DNA from 3 places in the Planococcus sp. YIM B11945 genome. Region 1 is predicted to be linked to each of the others. Evidence: riboswitches for the same ligand, from Rfam matches in the RefSeq annotation. Region 1 holds a riboswitch; each other region holds the start of a gene.
What was found. Region 1 has a riboswitch for lysine ahead of ACRRQV_RS10690 (transporter substrate-binding domain-containing protein). Riboswitches for the same ligand answer to the same signal wherever they lie in the genome.

Region 1 (3,281 bases):
TTTGTTGGCAATTCTTGTTCCACTTTTGTCCATATTGGCATACGTTCGAATGATGCCAGCTTTTGAACGGAATCTGGAGAAATTATTGAGCGATACACGGAAACGAAAAAAACGCGTCAACATCTTTGATGAAGTGTTGGGGAAATTCATGTGCCCGAACAAAGAAGAGCGTTTGTTTTTCCTTTTTTCCGCTTTGATGATGAAGCAGGAAAGGGAATTCAAGTTAAAAGTATATCCGACTTTGGGCATTTCGCTCGTCTTTCCGTTTATCTTCCTGATCAATGGCGGCAGCGGAGAGACCGGACTGGATGTGGTTTCGGAAAACTTGTTTTTTTATATTTACTTCTGCAATTTGATGATTCCGCACGTGATTCATATGCTCAAGTTTTCAGGGAACTATAAAGGCAGCTGGTTATTCAAAGCAGCGCCCATTCCTCAAGTGTCCCTTGCCTACAGCGGTGCCTTGAAAGCATTTTTGGCAAAGCTTTATTTGCCTGTATTGCTGGTGGTCAGTGCCGCGTTTTTGTGGATTTTCGGTGCTTCTGTTTTAGTCGATTTAGCAGTCGTTTTGTTGGCGGGAGTGGTTCAGACGCTTATTACCTACAAAATGATCAATGACGAAGAGTTTCCGTTTTCAAAGTCGTTTGAGTTTGCACAGGAATCGGGAATGGGGACATTGATGTTACTGAATATTATAACCGGCGGGCTTGCACTGGCCCATTGGATTGCCATCGGCTACACATATGGAATCTACTTCTACTTGGTCCTCTTAATGGCCGCTGTTTTCATCGGATGGCGCATGCTTTTTCCAGTAAAAGGAGAAAAACAAAGCAAGAATCCTCTTTTTCAATCGAAAATGTTTTGAAAAGTACAGAGCTGGTTGACAATGTGAAATACAGTACTGTAAACTATGGTACATAATTAAATAACGAATTAACCTCACTATTTACAAGTGAGGTAGAGGCGCGGTCGTTAACAGTCCTAAGAAGAGTTTGAGAAGCAGTGATGCTTAGGAGAAGGAACTACCGCCGAAGTTTATAATATTTCTCTGTATTATTTGCTGGGTCTGCAGTTAAGAACTGCAGGACTATCTTATTGGCCATCCCGGGCCGGTAAGATGTGCTATCTCCACTTGGGACGGAAGAGGATTAAGGCAACTATACATAGTTCGGCTTGAGTTCATCTCAGGCCGTTTTTTATGCAAGTTGCCTTTTTTGTTTGCATAAACACGGAAAATTGAAGGGGGAAAAGAACATGAAGAAAAAATTATCGTTATTTTCAATTGTATTTCTAGCTGCCATGCTGCTGTTGGCAGGCTGCGGTTCAGGAGGCTCTGAAGGATCCGGCTCTTCAGGCGGAGACAAAGACACGTTTACAGTCGGAATGGAAGCAGGCTATCCGCCGTTTAACTGGACGCAAGCGGATGATTCCAACGGCGCCGTTAAACTCGATGGCAACGCAGAATATGCAGGCGGCTACGACGTGGAAATCGCAAAACGGATTGCAGAAGATATGGGCAAGGAATTAGTAATTGTTAAAACGGAATGGGACGGCCTTGTGCCGGCTCTGGCTTCTGGAAAAATTGATGCCATTGTTGCTGGGATGTCGCCGACGGCAGAACGTAAAGAAACCATCGATTTCTCAGACCATTACTATACGTCAGACTTGGTCATGGTAGTGAAGAAGGGCGGGAAATACGAAGGGGCAACAACTCTTGCTGACTTTAAAGGAGCAAAAGTTACCGCTCAATTGAACACGTTCCATTATTCAGTAATTGATCAAATTGAAGGAGTTTCTAAACAAACCGCTATGGAAAGTTTCCCGGCGATGCGGGTAGCCCTTGAATCAGGAATGATTGATGGCTATGTATCTGAACGCCCAGAAGCGGTCAGCGCTTCTGCAGCAAATGAAAATTATGCAATGGTTGAATTTACAGAAGGCTTCCAAACGTCGGAAGAAGATACCGCTATTGCTGTAGGGATTAAAAAAGGCAGTGAATTGACAAAACAGATTAACGAAACGCTAACGTCTATTCCAGAAGAAGAGCGCCAGGAAATTATGGATACTGCTATCAAGAACCAACCAGCTGCGCAATAGCGCTTAGATGGTGCCGGCTGCATCGCGATGCAGTCGGCTTTATCTTTTCCCGAATTGGCGGGAGTTGAAGTAAGCACTTCTGTAAGTTGACCTAAATAAAGTGCTTTTTATAAGTCGCTTCGGACGCTTATTGCTTCAGCGCGAGCCGACGGTAAGCGGAGCTGTTTTGCAAAATATCGATAAGTGGCAATCATTAGTTCAACTTATATAGGAATTGAAGTTTTAATTAGGAGGAAAACCATGAGTTACGAATGGATCGTCAACATCATTACAGAAAACTGGCCAATGTTTTTACGGGGTGCCGGTATGACGCTTTTGATTTCCATCATTGGCACGATAATTGGTGCGGTGATTGGGTTATTAATCGGAGTGATCCATACCATTCCGATGCCGGAGCGTGGCATCAAAAAATTCTTTTTGAAAATCGTTAATTTTTTACTTTCCGCATATATTGAATTTTTCCGCGGAACGCCGATGATGGTGCAAGCCATGGTCATTTTCTATGGCTCTGCTTTAGCGTTCGGCATCGATATGGACGTTTTCACTGCAGCGATTTTCATCGTTTCCATCAATACGGGTGCGTATATGTCGGAAATCGTCCGAGGCGGAATTGTCTCCGTCGACAAAGGGCAATTCGAATCCGCCCAAGCAATCGGCATGAATCATTTTCAGACGATGATGCATGTCGTCCTGCCGCAAGTGGTGCGCAACATTTTGCCTGCAACCGGCAACCAATTTGTCATCAACATCAAAGATACGGCCGTATTGAGCGTCATTGGAGTGACGGAATTATTCTTTCAAACGAGAACTGTATCAGGAAACAACTTCCGCTATTTTGAGTCATTCTTCGTTGCCTGTGTGCTGTATTTCATCATGACCTTTGCGATCACGCTTTTATTGCGCAAATTGGAAAGAAGAATGGATGGCCCCGAAAATTACAGCATGATTGGCGGTTTGCCGATGCAAGTGGCGAAACCGGAAGACACGGAGCATAAAATCAAAAACTGAAGATAGAAATTCAGAGAACGGAAGAGGAGACCTTATGGAAAAAGTAATTGAGATTCAACATTTAAGCAAATCCTTTGGAACGCATGAAGTATTGAAAGACATCGACTTTTCGGTGCACAAAGGAGAAGTGGTGTGTGTCATCGGCTCTTCAGGATCCGGAAAATCGACTCTTCTTC
Region 2 (3,281 bases), 280 kb from region 1:
GCTCGGTTTTGTCTTTTTGAGTGCGGTTAGATTGGTTCTCTCAAAAAATAAAGAACGAAAAAGGTGTCGCCCTTTTCGCTCTTTACTAATAAATGATGAAATTTAAAACTATTCAATCCGTCTTTAATCACCTATCACAAATCTTTCGCACTGAACGTGTTGCCTTTGTCCAGGTTGCCGTATTCGAATCCGCGGTAGAACCATTTTTTGCGCTGTTCGCTCGTGCCGTGGGTGAAGCTTTCCGGCACCACGTAGCCGCGGGAGCGCTGCTGGATGGTGTCGTCGCCGACTGCGCTTGCGGCGGTCAAAGCTTCTTCAAGATCGCCTTCTTCAAGCAAGTCCATTCCTTGTGCGTGGTGCGCCCAGACGCCGGCCAAGTAGTCGGCCTGCAGCTCGAGTTTCACTTGCAGCTTGTTGTAATCTTCTTCACTCAAGCGGCTTCGCTGCGGCTGGATTTTGTCCATGGTGCCCAAGAGGTTTTGAACGTGATGGCCGACTTCATGAGCGATGACATACGCCATGGCAAAATCGCCCGGTGCTTGGAATTGCTGCTTTAATTCATCGTAAAAGCTCAAGTCAATATACAGGTTCTGGTCGCCCGGGCAGTAAAACGGCCCGACTGCTGCGCTCGCGGTTCCGCAGGCAGAGTCCACACTTCCCGAAAACAGGACAAGCGTTGGATCCACGTATTCCTTCCCTTCTTCTGCAAATACATCCGCCCACACTTCTTCTGTATCCGCTAAAACGACCGATACGAATTCCGCCATTTCGCGTTCTTGTTCGGTCTCCATATAAGGTTCATTTGACTGGGTCTCCGCGCCTCCCAAGCTGTTCAGGATCGCCCCCGGGTCGCCGCCCATAAAAGCGATAATGAGGACGATGACAATCCCGCCAAGGCCTCCGCCAACGAGTGTCTTTCCGCCGCCGCCGCTTCCCCGGCGGTCTTCTACATTTCTGCTTCCCTTTCTTCCTTGCCACTTCATCTAAATCTCCCCGCTTTCATTCCATAACGCTTAGTTGCCTATACCCAAATTCGACCAAGGTTTAATCCGATTCACGAAAGCCGGTAAACCAAAAAGCGCTCGCGCAGATTCCGCCGCGCCCCCGGCAAACGGACTTCTTCCACTAATCGAAACTCAGTTTGCTGGTCCAAAAAATCGATGTAATCATCTCCAGGAAAAAACAGCAGCAAATCGACTTCCCGATCCGTTTCTTCGACGGAAAGTAAAATCCGATTCACAACGGTCATGAAAATCTGAACCGAAAACGGATTAAAGAAATAAAACCGGTTATCTCTCTCACTGATGGGGTAGTCCTGCGCCATGCAATGATGAAACGCGATTTTCCCTTTGGCTTTTTTCCGCTTTTTCTCGTAGCTGTCCCGATTTTTCAAGGCATCCTTGTAGAAGGTTTCATTCATCTCAATCCCGGCCGTCTCACAGCCGAACAAATAATGGACGTAAAAATTCAGACGCCCCTTCCCGCAGCCAAAATCGACCAGCCGATCGCCAGGTTGAAGTTTGTAGCGGCTAAACAGCTGGTCGAGCAATTGATAGGGAGTCGGTTCATATCGGTGAAAATGGGGGGAATCGTTGAATCCTTGCTGGATTTCTTCTGTTTCCACCCCGAGCAGCGCATCAAATTGGTGTTCGTTCATCGTTGTCCACTCCTCGTCTTGCCTATGTAAATACCCGGTTTTTCTTGCTTTTAAAAGAGATTTTTGTTAAAGTCTAGCTAATCGAATACTTCCTGCTTCATTCCATTGAAGTGAGGATAGAGGCGCAAAAACCATCAGTACGCAAACCGAGGAAGTTGGAATCCGTTGACGTTTGCCGAAAGGGGAATTTGCCGAAGCGAAGGGGAATCCACAGCCCCTGCCGCTGGTTCTGCCATTGAACAAATGCAGAACTGTCATATAGGAAACTATATGGAGGGCTATCTGACGCACAAAAACGCAAGATAAACCGCGTTTTTACTGCAGCAACGAGGCTCTCGTTGCTGCTTTTTTATTTGTTCCCGGCTGCCCCCGCCGCCTCTGATTCTACAAAAAACTAGTAAAAGGGCGTGTATGTATGAATTTTGGCCGAGTTATTACAGCAATGGCAACTCCATTTGACGCAAATGAAAACATTGATTTTTCAGCAACAAAAATTTTGATTGAACATTTGATCGCCAACGGAACGGACGGTTTCGTAGTCGCCGGCACCACCGGCGAATCACCGACTTTGTCGACCGAAGAAAAAGTGGAACTGTTTAAATTTGTCGTGGAAGCGGTGAATGGCCGCATTCCAGTCATCGCCGGAACCGGCTCCAACAACACCCGCGCTTCGATTGCACTAACAAAACAAGCCGAAGAAGCTGGCGTAGACGGCGTAATGCTTGTTGCCCCGTACTACAACAAGCCTTCCCAAGAAGGCTTGTACCAGCATTTCCAAGCCATCGCTGAAGCTACGAGCCTTCCTGTCATGCTGTACAACATTCCGGGGCGCAGCGTCGTCAATATGTCGGTCGACCTCATTGTCCGCTTGTCTTCCATTCCCAACATCGTTTCTGTAAAAGAAGCGAGCGGCGATTTGGGTGCCATGGCAGAAATCATTGAACGCACGCCGGAAACATTTTCTTTATACAGCGGCGACGATGGCTTGACGCTGCCGGTGCTTGCAATCGGCGGAATCGGAATCGTCTCGGTCGCTTCCCACATCATCGGCAACGAAATGCAGGCGATGATTGCGCGCTTTAACGAAGGCCAAACCGTTCAAGCGGCAGCTCTTCACCGTTCCCTATTGCCGGTCATGGATGCGTTGTTCGCTGCACCAAATCCCGTGCCTGTAAAAACGGCTCTGAATTTGACCGGCGTGAACGTCGGCGGCGTCCGCTTGCCGATGGTGCCGTTGACACCATCGCAAACCGAATTGCTGCGCCAAGTCCTGCCACCGCATAAAATTAATACTTCCGCTAATTAAAAATGCATTGAAAAAACCGATAGAGCTCAGGCTCCATCGGTTTTTATGTGCTTACAGGCTGAAATTCAGTTTTTGAACCACTTGCTTCAAGCTGCCGCCAATGGCCAGTCCGTTAATGTCTACGCCAAGCTGGATCAAGGTTTGGGCAATTTCCGGACGAATGCCCGTTAAAATGGCCGTCACTCCGACAAGCTTCAAAGACTGGACAATTTTTACGATTTGGTCGGCAACGACGGTGTCCACTTTGACGACGCCTGACAAATCAATAATCAGCGTCGTGATTTTCAGTTGATTGGCCGCCAACAAAGTTTTCTCTAG
Region 3 (3,281 bases), on a different contig from region 1:
GACCCGAAATACAACATCATGCTAAAAGATGACAAAACCTACCCGTATTTAAAAATAACGGGGGAACGCCATCCGAAGCTGATTACCACTCGTCAAGTTAAAAAAGACAAAGGCAAGTATTTCGGCCCTTATCCGAATGCCTTTGCGGCAAGCGAAACGAAAAAATTGCTCGACCGGCTGTATCCATTGCGGAAATGCCATCAGATGCCAGACCGGGCTTGCCTTTATTACCACATGGGGCAATGTTTGGCGCCGTGCATCAAACCGGTCGAACGAGAAACCTACCAAGAAATGATTGACGGCATTACGAAATTCTTGAACGGCGGCTTCCGGGAAGTCAAACAGCAGTTGGTGGAAAAAATGTCCGAAGCGGCAGAAAATCTGGAATTCGAGCGGGCGAAAGAATACCGCGACCAAATTTCCCATATCGAGACCGTTATGGAAAAGCAGAAAATGGCGATGAACGATTTCACCAACCGCGATGTGTTTGCTTATGCGGTCGACAAAGGCTGGATGTGCGTCCAAGTGTTTTTTGTGCGCCAAGGCAAGCTGATCGAACGCGACGTTTCGTTATTCCCGCTATACCGGGACCCGCAGGAAGAATTCATGACATTCCTCGGCCAGTTTTACGAGCAATCGCACCACGTCAAGCCCAATGAGGTTTTATTGCCGGAAGGCGAAGACGCCGATTTGGTAAGGGAGTGGCTCGATGTCCGGGCGCTTGTGCCGCAGCGGGGCAAGAAAAAAGATTTGGTTGAACTCGCGAAGAAAAACGCTGAAATAGCCATCAAAGAAAAATTCCAGCTGTTGGAACGCCAAGAAACGAAAACGATCGGTGCGTGCGTCGAGCTCGGCGAAGCGATGAACATTGAAACGCCGCTGCGCATCGAAGCGTTTGACAACTCGCATATTCAAGGCGCCGACGCGGTATCGGCGATGATTACATTTATTGACGGCAAGCCATCTAAAAAAGATTACCGGAAATACAAAACACGCAATGCGTCAAAACCTGATGATTACGCAGCGATGCGCGAAGTCATCCGCCGCCGCTATACCCGCGTCTTAAAAGACAACTTGCCACTTCCGGATTTAATCATTATTGACGGGGGCAAAGGGCAAATCGAATCGGCGCGCGAAATTTTGGAAGACGAATTGGGCTTGTCGATTCCGATCGCTGGACTTGCGAAAGACGCCAAGCACCAAACATCACAACTATTGTACGGCTCGCCGATTGAAATGGTGCCGCTTAAACGAACAAGTGAAGCGTTTTACTTGCTGCAGCGCATCCAAGACGAAGTCCACCGTTTTGTTATTACGTTCCACCGCCAGCTGCGGGGGAAAAACGCCATTACTTCTTCCCTTGATAATTTAGAAGGCGTCGGGCCAAAACGCAAGCAGCAATTGCTGAAGCATTTCGGTTCGGTGAAGAAAATAAAAGAGGCATCCGTGGAAGAATTGAAAGAAGCGGGAATGCCCGTCGGATTAGCGTTGTCGATTCAAAAGCATTTTAGTGAAGAAACATTGTCAACCGAAAAATAGTATGCTATCGTAATAGCATAATTGAATCACTTGTAACGAGTGGTGATAGAGGTGCGAACGTCAAAAGTACCCATTCCGAGACAGACAGAGTCGATGAAGGATGGGGAAAGGGGCGGTCGCCGAAGTGTGCGATGTTGCTGTAGACACGCATGCTGGTTCTGCATTTAAGAAGTGCCGGGCTGTCAGAGTCGATCTCTGGAGGGCTATCTCACATGGACGTTTTTCGTGCATGGTAAAAGAGGTAGTTGGCTGCAAGCGCAGCGGGCTGCCTCTTTTTCTTTTGAGGGCCACATAAAGAGAAACTTCATTCAATGGGAGCTCCATCCCCAGTGAATGTTAGTTGATCCAATCGGGTTTTTACGGCCAGTGGACTCCCGGTTGGAACAACGGGAGTCTTACTGACCGTTAAAACGGGATAAATTGTGGGAGTGGATAAAATGGAGACAAGTGTGATGAAATTCGGAGGGACGTCGGTTGCAACTCCTGAGAAAATTATTGGAGTCGCGAAACGGGCCATCCGTGAAAAAGAGCAGGGCCGCCGCGTCGTGATTGTCGTTTCAGCAATGGGCAAAACGACGGACACGCTCGTGGCATTGGCGAATGAAATTTCGACGGAGCCGCCAAAACGGGAAATGGACATGCTGCTCGCAACCGGCGAGCAAGTGACGATTTCGTTGTTGGCGATGGCATTCAAATCGCTTGGCCACGAAGCCCTGTCGTTTACCGGCTGGCAGGCGGGAATCGAAACGGAATCCGTTCCGCGCAATGCACGCATCGAACACATTCACACTGAGCGCTTGGAACGTGTGCTGGACAGCGGTTTTATTTGCGTCGTTGCCGGATTTCAAGGCGTCGACAAAATCGGCAATATCACAACACTCGGCCGCGGCGGCTCCGATACCACTGCAGTCGCCCTCGCTGCCGCGTTGAATGCGGAAAAATGCGAAATTTACACGGATGTAGACGGCGTCTATACGTCAGATCCGCGATATGTCACAGGTGCGCGGAAACTCGAACAAATTTCGTATGACGAAATGCTGGAGCTCGCCAATCTCGGAGCAGGCGTCTTGCATCCGCGCGCGGTGGAATTTGCCAAAAACAACAATGTCCCGCTTTCGGTGAGAGCGAGTTATTCAGACGAACCGGGCACAACTATACAAGAGGTGATCACTGTGGAAAAAAATCTAATCGTCAGAGGCGTTGCGTTCGAACCGGGCATCGCCCGTATAACAGCAAGCTACGACAAACCGTTCAATGGCTCATTGGCCAAGATTTTCATGAAACTTGCGGAACACCACATCGATGTCGACATCATCGTCCAAAGCATCTCCGACGAAGTGCCGCCGTCCGTGTCCTTCTCAATTAAAGAAGACAGCTTGGATGAGACGATACGTGTATTGGAAACTTATCGCAGCGAAATCGGCTTCTCATCGGCCAATTTTGAAGTGGGTTTGGCGAAAGTCTCCATTGTTGGCTCCGGGATGGTTTCAAACCCAGGTGTCGCCGCGCGCATGTTCGACATTCTCCGCGTGCAGGACATTCCAGTCAAAATGGTCAGCACGTCCGAAATCAAAGTCTCCGTCGTCGTGCCGGCAAGCGACATGGAAAAATCCGCAAATGCGTTGCATGATGCTTATGGTTTGTCGTTTTAATAAATTATTTTGAGGCCCGTTGATTGACGGGTCTTTTTTTATTGGAAAAAGCTGTTTGGCATATAAAAATTCGTTAAATGAAAACAAATG

Region 2: linked by a shared signal. The riboswitch ahead of dapA (4-hydroxy-tetrahydrodipicolinate synthase) and the one ahead of ACRRQV_RS10690 (transporter substrate-binding domain-containing protein) in region 1 are both predicted to bind lysine.
Region 3: linked by a shared signal. The riboswitch ahead of ACRRQV_RS00815 (aspartate kinase) and the one ahead of ACRRQV_RS10690 (transporter substrate-binding domain-containing protein) in region 1 are both predicted to bind lysine.

Annotation. Positions count from the first base shown of each region.
Region 1 is NZ_JBOZWR010000004.1:552,257-555,537, reverse strand. Features, by position in the region: gene ACRRQV_RS10695 (hypothetical protein) at 1-865, shown strand, start outside; lysine riboswitch at 951-1,133, shown strand; gene ACRRQV_RS10690 (transporter substrate-binding domain-containing protein) at 1,255-2,097, shown strand; gene ACRRQV_RS10685 (amino acid ABC transporter permease) at 2,338-3,105, shown strand; gene ACRRQV_RS10680 (amino acid ABC transporter ATP-binding protein) at 3,140-3,281, shown strand, end outside.
Region 2 is NZ_JBOZWR010000004.1:270,661-273,941, forward strand. Features, by position in the region: gene ypfJ (KPN_02809 family neutral zinc metallopeptidase) at 135-983, opposite strand; gene ACRRQV_RS09320 (SAM-dependent methyltransferase) at 1,055-1,657, opposite strand; lysine riboswitch at 1,767-1,946, shown strand; gene dapA (4-hydroxy-tetrahydrodipicolinate synthase) at 2,073-2,963, shown strand; gene ACRRQV_RS09330 (STAS domain-containing protein) at 3,015-3,281, opposite strand, start outside.
Region 3 is NZ_JBOZWR010000001.1:149,992-153,272, forward strand. Features, by position in the region: gene uvrC (excinuclease ABC subunit UvrC) at 1-1,539, shown strand, start outside; lysine riboswitch at 1,578-1,753, shown strand; gene ACRRQV_RS00815 (aspartate kinase) at 1,977-3,191, shown strand.